DNA from 4 places in the Pseudoalteromonas sp. Scap06 genome. Region 3 is predicted to be linked to each of the others. Evidence: predicted binding sites of a transcription regulator. Region 3 holds the regulator's gene; each other region holds the start of a gene.
The links. Region 3 encodes sigma-54, which starts transcription at its own class of promoters, with help from an activator protein. Its sites were predicted from a motif close to GTTGGCACGNNNNTNGNNT; they were not measured.
Positions count from the first base shown of each region.

Region 1 (3,165 bases), 930 kb from region 3:
TGTCTTCTAGTCCTTGAAAGCCAACCTGTTTTTGGTCAAATCTGACAACAAAATAACTGTTGTCTTCGCTATTTGGGGTATTGCCATAACGAAATTCATTCTCGTAACTTGATAACTTCCAACTAAGAGTTTTGTCATAACCAAAATAATGCTCAGCCTCTAACTCAAGCCCAGTCATTTCGGTAATTAATTCATTGCGGATATGTTGTACTTCAGCGCGATTTTTATCAAAGCGCATACGGTGCTTATAATGTGTTTCGTCATCAATTAAAGTCCCATACATGGCTGTGGCGCTAATTGTGCCTTGTTCAAGTTGATACTCAACAGCACCATTAAGTCCATAAGTTTCGCGCGTGCCGGTATAATCTCGTAACTCTAAGCGATAAATGCCTAAACCATCATTGCCACGGCGCGGCTCATAGTTATCAGTGGCCCAGTCACGTTGCCACGCAGTCGCATTGATCAAAAAACCTAATTTGTCGTCTAGTAAGCGGTCGCCGTAAAGTAAGTTTGCTGAATAATTAGTGCCATCGGCAAGCTCATTTTGACCAATTGCAAAATTAGTATTAAACACAAAATCATCGGGCGCTTTTTTAGTGATAAAATTAACATTACCGCCAATGGCGTCACCTTCAAGGTCAGGGGTTAGCGCTTTCGACACTTCGACAAATTCAATTAATTCACTAGGGAAAAAGTCAAAAGCTGTTGCTCGACTGGTGGTTTCTTCTTCAGCCGTTGGTAAACGATCGCCGTTGATACTCGCAGAGCTCCACTGTGCCGGTAGACCGCGCACAGCAACAAAACGACCTTCACCTTGGTCACGTTCAATCGACACACCTGGTATACGCTGTACAGCTTCAGCTGCATTTCTATCAGGTAGTTTTCCAATACCGTCAGCAGAAATAATATTTTTAATACTTTTGGCATTTTTTTGGTTATTAGCTGCCGCCATTTCACCGCGCTGAATTTGGCCGACAGCAATTATTTCTTCAATGGCGTTATTATTATTTGCAGCAAAAAGAGTGATTGGTTTTAGCTTTTTTATTTCGCCTTCACCAACAGTAATATCAACAAAATAAGGCTGATAGCCTAAATAAGTCACTTTAAGTTGGTGTTTACCTGGATTTAACTGCGGTAACTCAAATTGTCCCTGATAGTTTGTTACGGTACTTTTACCAGTACCAACTACTGTGATTAATGCGCCAGAGAGCAGTGATCTACTATCTTCTACAGTGCCTACAAATGTAGCGTTACCGGCAACGGCATCTTGGGCAATAAATAACGGGCTAGTACACAGTAATATAGCAGTGGCTATTGCATGTCGTTTCATTATTAGTTTTACCTTAAGTTTATTTTGGTCTAGACCAGATGTTTTAACTAATAATAGTGATGAATTTTTACAAACATGTGACGAAACTAATTTTTTTCACAGGAGGGGATTTTTTTAAGGTAACAAAAAGCCCAGCACTAAGGCTGGGCGGTTATTCTTTGTATTAAACTTAATGTTTTTGCATTTTACTCATTTCAGCATGGCAGCTCTGCATAGTAAGTAATACCTTTGATAACGCTGCTTCACAATCATGGGACTGAGGTTTTTTCAACGCTACTTTAATTTCTTCTAAGGTTTTATCTTCTACTTCCTCAAGCTCTTTAACGTAGGTTTGATCGTTATCGTTAGTAAATTTACTAATCAAAGTTGTGAATGCTCGGCGCGCTTCTACAACAAACGATGAGCCATCTTCGCGCTCACCCTGTTGATTAATTGCGTAAGGTTGTAAACTCTCCACACTGACTTTACGAGCGTCAATCATACGTTGAAATAGGGCACCTATTGCGGGGTCCTTTACTTTATCTTGTGCTGTTTGGTAAAAGTCGATGCCGCTATTCATTACTTGGATAATTTCTGTAATATGATTAATTTCTTGTCCTTGATGGGTGCTCATAATAATGACCTCTGTTAATTTAAAATACTGTCATTACTAAGCAAGCGCTATTCCAAGTAGGTTGTTTTTTTAAGTGTTTGTATTTTATGCTTTTTAATTGTTTAGTAGGCTTGCTAACTGAGCGTTAGCAAGCAAATTTTACATAAAAGTTTGTAAGAAGGTTATTTTAGCTCATCCGCTACTTCAGCTACTTTTTGGCGTAACCAAATATGACTAGCGTCTCTGTGTAATAAAGGGCTCCATATCATATCAAGTTCAAATGGCGGGATAGGAAAGGGGGGCTCCAGTATTTTAAGCCCAGGATCGTCTAAATAAATATTAGCCGCTTTTGAGGGCAAAGTCGCAACTAAATTTTTCTCTTTGGCTAAGTGAACAGCCACATGGTAGTTACGAGTAAAAGTGGCAATATTACGGTGTTTACCAAAATGAGCCAGTGCCTCATCAACCCAGCCCAGCTTTTGCACATCTTTAGGGTCCATCCCCACACCAACACCAAAGCCTGTTTTACTTACCCAAATATGGCGAGCTTTTAAATAGCTATCTAGGCTAAAGTTTTCAATAATGGGGTTATCTGATTTTACTAAACAACAAAAGCTGTCTTTCCAAATACGTTTATGATGAAACGATTGTGGTAAATTTTCAAAGCGGTTAATCGCCATATCAACTTTACCGTTTTCAACATCGTGAAAGGTAACATCACTAGGGGTTAAAATATCTAAGGTGGTGTCGGGCGCTTCTTCGTGTAGTTTCCCTAATAAACGCGGCGCCATGGTACTGGCCGCGTAATCACTGGCCATGATCCTAAACACTCGCTTACTTTGTTTAGCTTCAAACTCACGGTTAGGTGCCAGAGTTTCTTCAAGAGTCATCAAAATTCCACGAATTACTGGCTGCAACTCAATAGCACGCTCAGTCGGCACCATACCATCGCTGGTACGAACTAAAATAGGATCGTTAAAAAGGTTACGTAGGCGTTTAAGTCCGTTACTCATTGCCGGTTGAGTAATACTAAGCTGGTTTGCAGCACGAGTAACATTACATTCGCGCAGTAATGTATCGAGGTAAACCAGTAAATTTAAATCTATTTTACTTATATTCATTGTGTGTCCTTAACGTTTACCAATAATGGATAAAACGCTGTGCTGTAGGATAGGGATAAATGTGACTCACCTTTCCATTTTTTATATTTTGTTGTGCTTGTTTCCAAAAGTTAACATCAAGT
Region 1 is NZ_CP041330.1:1,352,796-1,355,960, forward strand. Features, by position in the region: gene FLM47_RS06210 (TonB-dependent receptor) at 1-1,330, opposite strand, end outside; gene FLM47_RS06215 (PA2169 family four-helix-bundle protein) at 1,500-1,943, opposite strand; gene FLM47_RS06220 (LysR family transcriptional regulator) at 2,105-3,043, opposite strand; gene aceK (bifunctional isocitrate dehydrogenase kinase/phosphatase) at 3,060-3,165, opposite strand, start outside.
Region 1: FLM47_RS06215 (PA2169 family four-helix-bundle protein) is a predicted target of sigma-54. The motif match lies at 1,982-2,000, and genes of this name have one in related genera.

Region 2 (3,165 bases), 1.2 Mb from region 3:
GAAGTGGCTTAAACTCAAGTACAAAGTCTCTATTTATGGCTTGCTGTGGTTTTAGCACAATGCTGTATTGCCCAAATGCAGGGTTTTCAATATTAACTTGATGGTACTTAGCGTTTATATCAACCAATTCTAAGCCTATATCCATGTTAATTGTTAAGCTTAAATCGCTGGCATTTGCCGCCTCATTGGTTTGTTTTGTGTAAACAGGGCTTAACCAACCCTGTGGAGTAAACGAAGGTGTGTTAGTGCTTGTTATCGCATGTGTATCTTGTTCATCGTTAACTTCCCCTGTTATTGCATGATAGCGTGGCGTCATTGTGGTTGGAAAATGAATCGCAAAGATTCCGTGTTGGTAATCAATAATCTCTTGATACTCAAGCGTTATAACTATTTCTTCTCCTGGCCCTACATTTGCCACATTTGTAATAAACATATTTGCACGCTGCTGTCGCAGCAATGAAGCTTGTTTGCCTGCTTTTTTGGCAGCTTGGTACTGTTTTTCAGCTTGGCGTTTTTTTGCTATTTTACCTTTAATAACTCGCTCGCCAATGCGCATGGTCATTGCTTGCACGGCGCTTTCATCGGGTAAAGGAAATAAATAACGTGCATTTACGGCAAAAGGATTTTCATTTATGTAGTGCTGCGTTACTACAACATGATTAATTAGCCCTGTTAGGGTCATTTTTGCATCGCTTTTTAAAATAACCCCAGGGTTAACCGCCACTCCTTGGCTATCAAACAAGGATAGTTTTGGCGACTGTGCATGGCTTTTAAAGCTGGCCAAAAGCACGATAATAATAAAAATAAAAAGGCTTACCTTGGTAAGCACTTTGGTGGGTTTACTCAACATAAATCACTCCATCGAACGCCTTGCGATTAATTGCTTGCTGTTTGATCAGTCGTTTGATTAAGCGCACGGGTAGTGAGAGTAACGCGCCTGTCAAAAAAGTTATCTTCAAGGGTGTTACTATTTGCTATGCTTTGTTGCTCGCCAAATGCTTGTGCGCTTAAACGTATATGGCTTACACCTTGTTTAATTAAGTAACTTTGTACGGCGTTTACTCTGGCTTTTGAAAGTAATAAGTTTGCTTGCTCTTCACCACGCTGATCGGCAAAGCCACTTAAATCGAGTGCGAGTTGCGGTTGGCTTTTTAATAACGCAACCAATTGATCAAGCTGCTTGGCAAAATGTGGAGCAATATCGCTAGAGCCTGTTTTAAATTGCACCGTCATCGCCAATAAATTATTAAGCTGCGATTGAGTTAATTGCTCATTTTGTTGCGCCAGTAGTTCAAGTTGCGCCTCTAGGTGACTGTTATGATTAAGTACGTGCTGGTAGTCGTTGGTTTTCTCTGCCATTACAGTTAAAGCTTGCTGCTGCTCAGCAATGGTTTGCTCAGCCACCTTGGCATCGCCAATCAAACCACCAGCAAATGCGCCTACAAACGCGCCAATTGGGCCACCAACCACGCCACCAATAATGGCACCGGTGCTCAGGCCAACTATTGTTTCTTTTTTTGCTTCTTTTGATGGGGTATCCGCAGCAAATACTGGCGTACAAAAAGTGCTAACAAGTGTGAGTGCGATTAATGTTTTCTTCATGGTCTATTCCTTACTATTAATAATGGTTGGCAAGCTATTGGTTGGCACTTGCGTTGTATTGGTAATTTCAATAGCTGTATTAAAACACCATGAAGTGGCAACAAAGGGGAGTAAAAATGGCAAACTGCTGAGCAATTGTGGCAAAAAAATGGCAATTGCCTTTTTCACCTTACTTAGCACGAAAACTTCGTTATAGTGCGCTTTAAAATAAATAAGGGTGTGTAGAATGAAAAAAATAGCTATCGTTGAAGATGAAACTGCCATTCGCGAAAACTACATAGAAATGCTGAGCGCTCAAGGCTATCAGGTAAGTGGTTATGAAAACCGCACTCAAGCAGAAATAGCTTTTAAAGAAGCACTCCCCGATTTAGCCATTGTTGATATTGGCTTAGGCCATGAAATAGATGGCGGCTTTTTACTGTGCCAAACACTGCGTTCACTTTCTAAAACCTTACCAATTATTTTTTTAACCGCTCGCGACAGCGAAATAGACACCGTATGCGGCCTGCGCATGGGCGCCGATGACTACCTAACCAAAGATATTAGCTTAGCGCATTTAGCCGCGCGTATTGGTGCGCTATTTCGCCGCATGGAAGCATTAGAGCAACCCGCCGATGCCAACGCATTAATAATTCGCGGTCAACTAACACTCGACACGCAACGCATGCAGGTGCTTTGGCAGCAACAGTTGGTTGATTTAACCGTAACTGAGTTTTGGATGCTGCACTCACTCGCCCAACGACCTGGCCACGTTAAAAGCCGTAATGAGTTAATGAGCGATGCTAAAATTTATGTAGACGACAGCACCATTACCTCCCATGTAAAACGCATTCGCAAAAAGTTTATAGCACTCGATAGCCAGTTTGACTGCATTGATACCGTGTATGGCATGGGTTACAGGTGGGAGCAACCCACATGCTGAGATTTGGCCTACGCAGTAAATTTATTCTACTTTCATGCTTTTTGTTTTTGTTGCCATGGTTAGGCTACGAGTACGTATGGGAAATGGAAAAGTTTTTACGCCAAGGCCAAGAAAAAACGCTCGTAGGCACTACACGCGCACTGGCAACAGCCCTGCACGAACGCCCCGCTTTATTTGACGAACAAACCAACTTTTTAGATCAAGTTGTAAAAGGCCGCGATCTCTATGCTTATAATTTAAAAAGCCCAATTCAGCTCGATGGTAAACTCAGCGACTGGGACGCTTACCAATCGCTATTTTGGCTGTATGACAAACGCTACTTACAAACAGCCAATGATAACCATCAACTGAACAACTTATCATTTAGCCACATGGTAGGTAAGTTTGATAATTACTTATATGCTGTATTTAAAGTCACAGATGACACTGTAATTTACCGTGCTAAAAACAGCCTCAGCATTACCAATAATGACTATGTAAAAATTGGCCTAAAAAACCCTGATGGGCAATTTAATACTTATATTATTGCTCCGCGCCAAGATGGCTGGGTCAACGCATTTGATGCCAACAGTAAAATGCCTTTTACTAAAATTCAGGGTTTCTTTAAAAAAACTGAAACAGGTTATAACCTTGAGCTGCGC
Region 2 is NZ_CP041330.1:2,632,066-2,635,230, forward strand. Features, by position in the region: gene FLM47_RS12220 (marine proteobacterial sortase target protein) at 1-850, opposite strand, end outside; gene pdsO (sortase-associated OmpA-like protein PdsO) at 877-1,602, opposite strand; gene pdsR (proteobacterial dedicated sortase system response regulator) at 1,829-2,524, shown strand; gene pdsS (proteobacterial dedicated sortase system histidine kinase) at 2,518-3,165, shown strand, end outside.
Region 2: pdsR (proteobacterial dedicated sortase system response regulator) is a predicted target of sigma-54. The motif match lies at 1,628-1,646, and genes of this name have one in related genera.

Region 3 (3,165 bases):
AGAGCTTAATAAGCAGCAACGTGAAGATACCTTAAATAATTTACTTGATGAATTTAGTATTCAACATATTCGTGACAGCCAAGGTATGGCCCTATCAGGTGGTGAGCGCCGCCGTGTTGAAATTGCGCGAGCATTAGCAGCAAATCCTAAATTTATACTATTAGACGAACCCTTTGCAGGGGTTGATCCTATCTCTGTATTAGATATTAAAAAAATTATAGAACACCTTAAAAATCGAGGAATTGGCGTATTGATCACAGATCACAACGTACGCGAAACTCTTGATGTTTGTGAAAAAGCCTACATAGTTTCTCATGGAGAGTTAATTGCATCAGGCACTCCAGAATATGTATTAAACGATAAAACGGTACGCGATGTTTATTTAGGCGAGCAGTTCAAGCTCTAATATGTGTGTTATTACACTAAGCATCTGCTAATATTAATTATACTAATTTAAAAGGATTGTTAGAGATAAATGAGGCAATCATTACAGCTGCGCATGGGCCAGCAACTTACAATGACTCCACAGTTGCAACAAGCAATTCGCTTATTGCAACTCAGTACATTGGATCTCCAGCAAGAAATTCAAGAAGCGCTCGATAGCAATCCCTTGCTTGAAGTTGAAGAACAAGATTACAGTGAAGATGCTGCGGGTAAAAACGAACAAAAAGCCGATATCGAAGAATCAACGCTAAGTGCTTCAGCTGATGAAAAACCTAGCGAATATGAGCAAGATAGCGGCGAAGCCATGACCAAAGACACCATTAGCGATGATATGGCAATGGATGTTACATGGGATGAATACATGAGCGCAGCACCTGCCTCTTCATCAGGACCAATGCCTGAAGATGAATCAATTTATCAAGGCTCTTCAACTGAAACGCTACATGAATATTTAATGTGGCAATTGCAACTGACACCGTTTAGCCCTACTGATGAAGCCATCGCGATTGCTATCGTAGAAGCCGTGGACGATTCGGGCATTTTAACTCTTAGCTGTGAAGAAATATTAGAGAGCTTTAATCAAGAGAACGACATAGAAGATGAAGTTGAACTTGATGAAATAGAAGCGGTATTAAAGCGTATTCAGCTATTTGATCCGGTAGGAATAGCCGCGCGTAGTTTACAAGAGTGTTTGTGTATTCAATTGAATCAGTTTGATCAAGACACGCCTTTTTTAAACGAAACAAAAATGATCTTAACTGATCACATTGATTTATTGGCTGCGCGTGATTATCGCACGTTAATGAAGAAAACTAAGCTCAAAGAAGATGAGCTTAAAGAGGTCATGACGTTAATTCACACCCTTAGCCCAAAACCGGCAGACACTATCGTTAGAGAAGAGTCAGAGTACGTTATTCCTGATGTGTCGGTTAAAAAAGTGAAAGGCCGTTGGGTGGTTGAACTAAACCCAGATAGCATGCCTAAAATTAGGGTAAACAGCCAATATGCAGCTATGTCTCGTACGGTCAAATCAAGTGGCGATAGCCAGTTCATTCGCTCACACTTACAAGAAGCTAAATGGTTTATAAAAAGCTTAGAGAGTAGAAACGACACGCTGCTTAAAGTAACCAACTGTATTGTGCAGCAACAACAGGCCTTTTTTGAACATGGTCCTGAGGCGATGAAGCCTATGGTACTTAATGACGTAGCCGAAATGGTAGAAATGCACGAGTCGACTATTTCACGTGTTACTACGCAAAAATACATGCATACACCACGCGGTATTTTTGAGCTTAAATATTTCTTTTCCAGCCATGTAAGCACTGAAAATGGTGGTGAATGTTCTTCAACAGCAATACGCGCATTAATTAAAAAATTAATCGCTGCAGAAAACTCAGCTAAACCATTGAGTGATAGCAAAATTGCAGATATATTGGCTGAGCAAGGAATTAAAGTAGCAAGGAGAACTATTGCAAAGTATCGCGAATCTCTAGCTATTCCCCCGTCAAATCAACGTAAAAGTTTGATTTAAGGCGTACAACAAAGAGGAAAATGTTTATGCAACTGAATTTAACTGGTCGCCATGTAGATATTACCGACTCGCTTAGAGACTACGTAAATAGTAAATTTTCGAAGTTACAGAGGCACACTGATCACATAACGAATGTGCACGTTATTCTCGATGTAGAAAAACTAAACCAAAAAGCCGAAGCAACCGTTCATGTTAGTGGCGCTGAGATTTTTGCTTCTACTGAACACCAAGATATGTATGCCGCTATAGACTCGCTGATTGACAAGCTAGATCGTCAAGTAATTAAACACAAAGAGAAACTTGCTCGACACTAACACTATGAAACTAAGCTCACTTATCTGTCAGGACTGCAGTAAAGCTGCGGTCCTTTTTAATAGTAAAAAAAGAATTTTAGAATTTATCAGTGAATTGGCTCACAATAAACTGCCCTATTTAGCTCAACAAGATATTCTTAATGCATTAACAGCAAGAGAAAAACTAGGGAGCACAGGTATAGGCCGAGGAATTGCAATTCCTCATGGTCGTATGAGTGGTGTACAAGAGCCTCTTGCACTTATATTAGTGAGCGAAGCGGCTATTAATTTTGATGCAATAGATAATCGACCGGTCGACATTTTTGTTGCCTTAATTGTACCCGACGGTGACAATAAGCAGCATTTAAAAACCTTAGCCACTATAGCTGAAAAGCTCAACGATAAAGAATTTTGTAAGCAATTACGGGCGGCAAAATCCGACAATGAGCTGTACCAGATCATTGTAAGTCAACCGTAGCAATAATAAAGGGTGATAAATGGAATTAATAATTATAAGTGGTCGCTCAGGTTCTGGTAAATCTGTTGCGTTACGCGTTGTTGAGGATTTAGGTTATTATTGTGTAGATAATATACCTTTAAATTTATTACCTTCTCTTGTTCGTAGTGTTTCCGACAGCTACAATAAAATAGCTGTAAGTGTTGATGTGCGTAACTTACCTAAAGAACAACAACAGTTTAATGAAATCATTGAATATTTGCCTGGTTTTACTAAGCCAACGGTGTTTTATTTAGACAGTGACGATCAAACCTTAATCAAACGCTTTTCAGAAACACGCCGTCTTCATCCTCTTTCTATTGATTCTCTGCCACTTGATTTAGCAATAAAAAAAGAAAAACAACTCCTTGATGTACTCATTAATCGTGCCGATTATATGA
Region 3 is NZ_CP041330.1:423,336-426,500, reverse strand. Features, by position in the region: gene lptB (LPS export ABC transporter ATP-binding protein) at 1-406, shown strand, start outside; gene FLM47_RS01980 (RNA polymerase factor sigma-54) at 476-1,975, shown strand; gene hpf (ribosome hibernation promoting factor) at 2,002-2,289, shown strand; gene ptsN (PTS IIA-like nitrogen regulatory protein PtsN) at 2,294-2,746, shown strand; gene rapZ (RNase adapter RapZ) at 2,766-3,165, shown strand, end outside.

Region 4 (3,165 bases), 230 kb from region 3:
GGTGCTTAAACCCGTTGTTGCATGGCATTGCATTGCAATAGGTATGGAAACCGTTTCTTTTAACGCTTTAATGAGTTCTTCTGCATCGTAAGGCTTAAGCAATCCCGCCATATCTTTAATACAAATTGAATGACAACCTAATTCTTCAAGCTGCTTAGCAAGTGTTAACCACATATCTAATGTATGTACAGGGCTTACTGTGTAAGAAATTGTACCTTGCGCATGTGCCCCTACTTTAACCGCCGCTTTTATGGCAGTTTCTAAGTTACGTACATCATTCATGGCATCAAAAATACGAAATACGTCTACGCCATTTTTGTGGGCGCGCTCAACAAACTTCTCAACCACATCATCAGCATAATGGCGATATCCCAATAAGTTCTGACCACGAAGTAGCATTTGCTGTGGTGTATTTGGCATCGCTTTTTTAAGCGCGCGAATACGCTCCCATGGATCTTCACCTAAATAACGAATACATGAATCAAAGGTAGCTCCACCCCAAGATTCTATAGACCAATATCCTGCGTCATCAATTTTTTTTGCAATAGGTAACATGTCGTCTAATCGCATGCGGGTAGCTAAGAGCGACTGATGTGCGTCACGAAGTACGAGTTCTGTTATTTTTAATTTAGCCATTGGTATGCTCCTCTAATTATTATTTGTTTTGTACTGAGCAATGGCAGCACTAATTGCAGCGATGTGCTCATTTGGCACACCTTGAGATTTAAAAGATGGTGTTCTCTGTGATGCTGCTAGTTCTGGCTGAGAAAACTTGCTAGCCAGCTTAGACATGAGTGTCACTGCACCAATCAATAAAGAAAGAAATACAAACACACCCACCATGCCTGTTAGCATTAAATTGCCTGCAGTTGTGAGTAAAGCCCCTATATCCATAATTCTCCCCTGTTTAAAACCAAACACATAAAAAATCGGTTTATTTAAATAACTATTCACCAATAGTAACAAAAACTATTCTTTTGTCTACACATTGTAAATTGGTAAAACCAATTAATCTAAAAGTAACATATCACCAATAAGGTTAACACCACCTAAAATAGCTTATTTAACCCAGATATATAGATGATAAAAATGTTCGTTATAAACAAAGAATATATAAAAACACTAATACTTTGTAAAAACACATATAAAACAAACCTATTGTACTAACCCACTAATAACCTTCAAAACAAATGTTAATTGGTCTTACCAAAACAAAGAGCAGCAACAACTATTTATTATCTCATCAGAGACAACTGTGAATAAGTTACCGATAAGATCGTAAAAATTACCAACTCAGTATAAAGCCAATCGCGAAAAACCGAAATAAACCATTGATTTAAAACAAAATGAAATACTGGCACATTACTCGCTTATATAAAAACAACACTTTAACACTTAGATAAATCAAGGAGATGACAATGTTACGCTGGACAATTACATTTTTGGTGATCGCACTAATCGCAGCCGTTTTAGGATTTGGTGGTATTGCAGGAGCCGCAGCAGGAATTGCTAAGATCATATTTTTTATCTTTTTAGTTTTACTGGTTATTTCACTTGTCTCTGGCGCTTTACGTGGTAAAAGCCCCAGGTAGATAAGAAACAACGAACCTCTTTTTAAATTTATATACAAGGAATTACATTATGAAATCATCAACACTTAAAGCAGCAGCTATTGGTCTATTCGCAAGTGCATTTATTATGGGTTGTGAAGACAATCATGCAGAAGAAGCCGGTGAGCGTATTGACGAAGCCGTGACAGATGTTCAAAACAAGGTAGAAGATACCTGTGAAGAAGTAAAAGAAGGCGTTAATGCCGAAGAGACAAATTGCTAATATTATTTATTTAGCTAAGAAACGACCTACGGGTCGTTTTTTTATGCCTAAAATATAAATAGTTTCTAGTCATTTCCCCTTTTAAGCTGCGCATTAGGCTAAAATAATAAAAAATAGCTTTTAAGTGCAAACACATGGTCTTTACAACAACTTATAAACTCGATAAACCTTATTTTTATGAATGCTTCGACCAATCGCTGCCTTATAGTAAGCGTGCACAACCTAAATACTTTTTATTGGCGCTACTTGTGATATTAGGGCTATTTGGCATTTATGGTTTAGGCGATCATTACCTTGGTACATTTTTGCTTATGTTAGCTTTACTTGAGTGCATTGCTTTTTATTATCGTCGTCCTTGGTGGGTAACAAGGCAAATGCTTAGCAGAGCATCTGGTTCTGAAGTCACTCTCACCTTCGACGAGGACGGAATAAAATCAACCAATCATTACAAGAATTACCAGTTAGCTTGGCACGACATTAATGAAGTGATTACTACAGATTGCGGCCTATTGTTAAAAAGTAAAAGCGGTATGCAGTACATTTCCAAGGCAATACTCAACGAAGAAACCATTGATTTTATTAACAAAAAAGCCACTCAGTGAGTGGCTTTTATAAATGTCATAGTTTTTAACTAACACATTTTATATTATCTTGATTAAGCATTGCCCGGATTAGGGTTAGACTTTTCAGCTTGTATGCGCATGTAAATTTCTTCACGATGAACTGATACGTCTTTAGGTGCGTTAACACCGATACGAACTTGATTTCCTTTAACACCCAGAACAGTAACGGTTACTTCGTCACCAATCATAAGGGTCTCGCCTACTCTACGAGTTAGTATTAGCATTCTCTTGCTCCCATGTTCCAATAAAATTATAAGATTCCGCAACACATTTTAATTAAAATTAGACTAAAAAGTAAGTAAAAACTCTCAATCTATTCATTTTCTGTTAAAAATGTCTTATGTAATGCACGAACAGCCAGTTCAAGGTATTTCTCATCTATTAAAACTGAAATTTTTATCTCTGAGGTTGAAACAAACATCACATCAATGTTCTCTTGTGCTAACGAATCAAAAAATAAACTCGCCACTCCAGAATGAGATTTCATCCCCATACCCACAGCTGACACTTTCGCCACATTAGTTAATCCGTCAATTGCCTGTGCGTCAAATTGCTGTTGCTCAGCCGCTAACAAATCAAGTGCGTTTAAATAATCATTTAAATGCACAGTAAAAGCATAGTCGACTTTTTCAACTTTATGATTAATTTGATTAATCATATCTATTTCGATGCCATTATCTGCAAAAAGTTTCAAAATTTTTGCAAGCGC
Region 4 is NZ_CP041330.1:649,036-652,200, reverse strand. Features, by position in the region: gene oadA (sodium-extruding oxaloacetate decarboxylase subunit alpha) at 1-636, opposite strand, end outside; gene FLM47_RS02985 (OadG family protein) at 649-894, opposite strand; gene FLM47_RS02980 (DUF1328 domain-containing protein) at 1,419-1,592, shown strand; gene FLM47_RS02975 (hypothetical protein) at 1,642-1,833, shown strand; gene FLM47_RS02970 (YcxB family protein) at 1,968-2,435, shown strand; gene csrA (carbon storage regulator CsrA) at 2,489-2,680, opposite strand; gene FLM47_RS02960 (aspartate kinase) at 2,770-3,165, opposite strand, start outside.
Region 4: FLM47_RS02980 (DUF1328 domain-containing protein) is a predicted target of sigma-54. The motif match lies at 1,354-1,372, and genes of this name have one in related genera.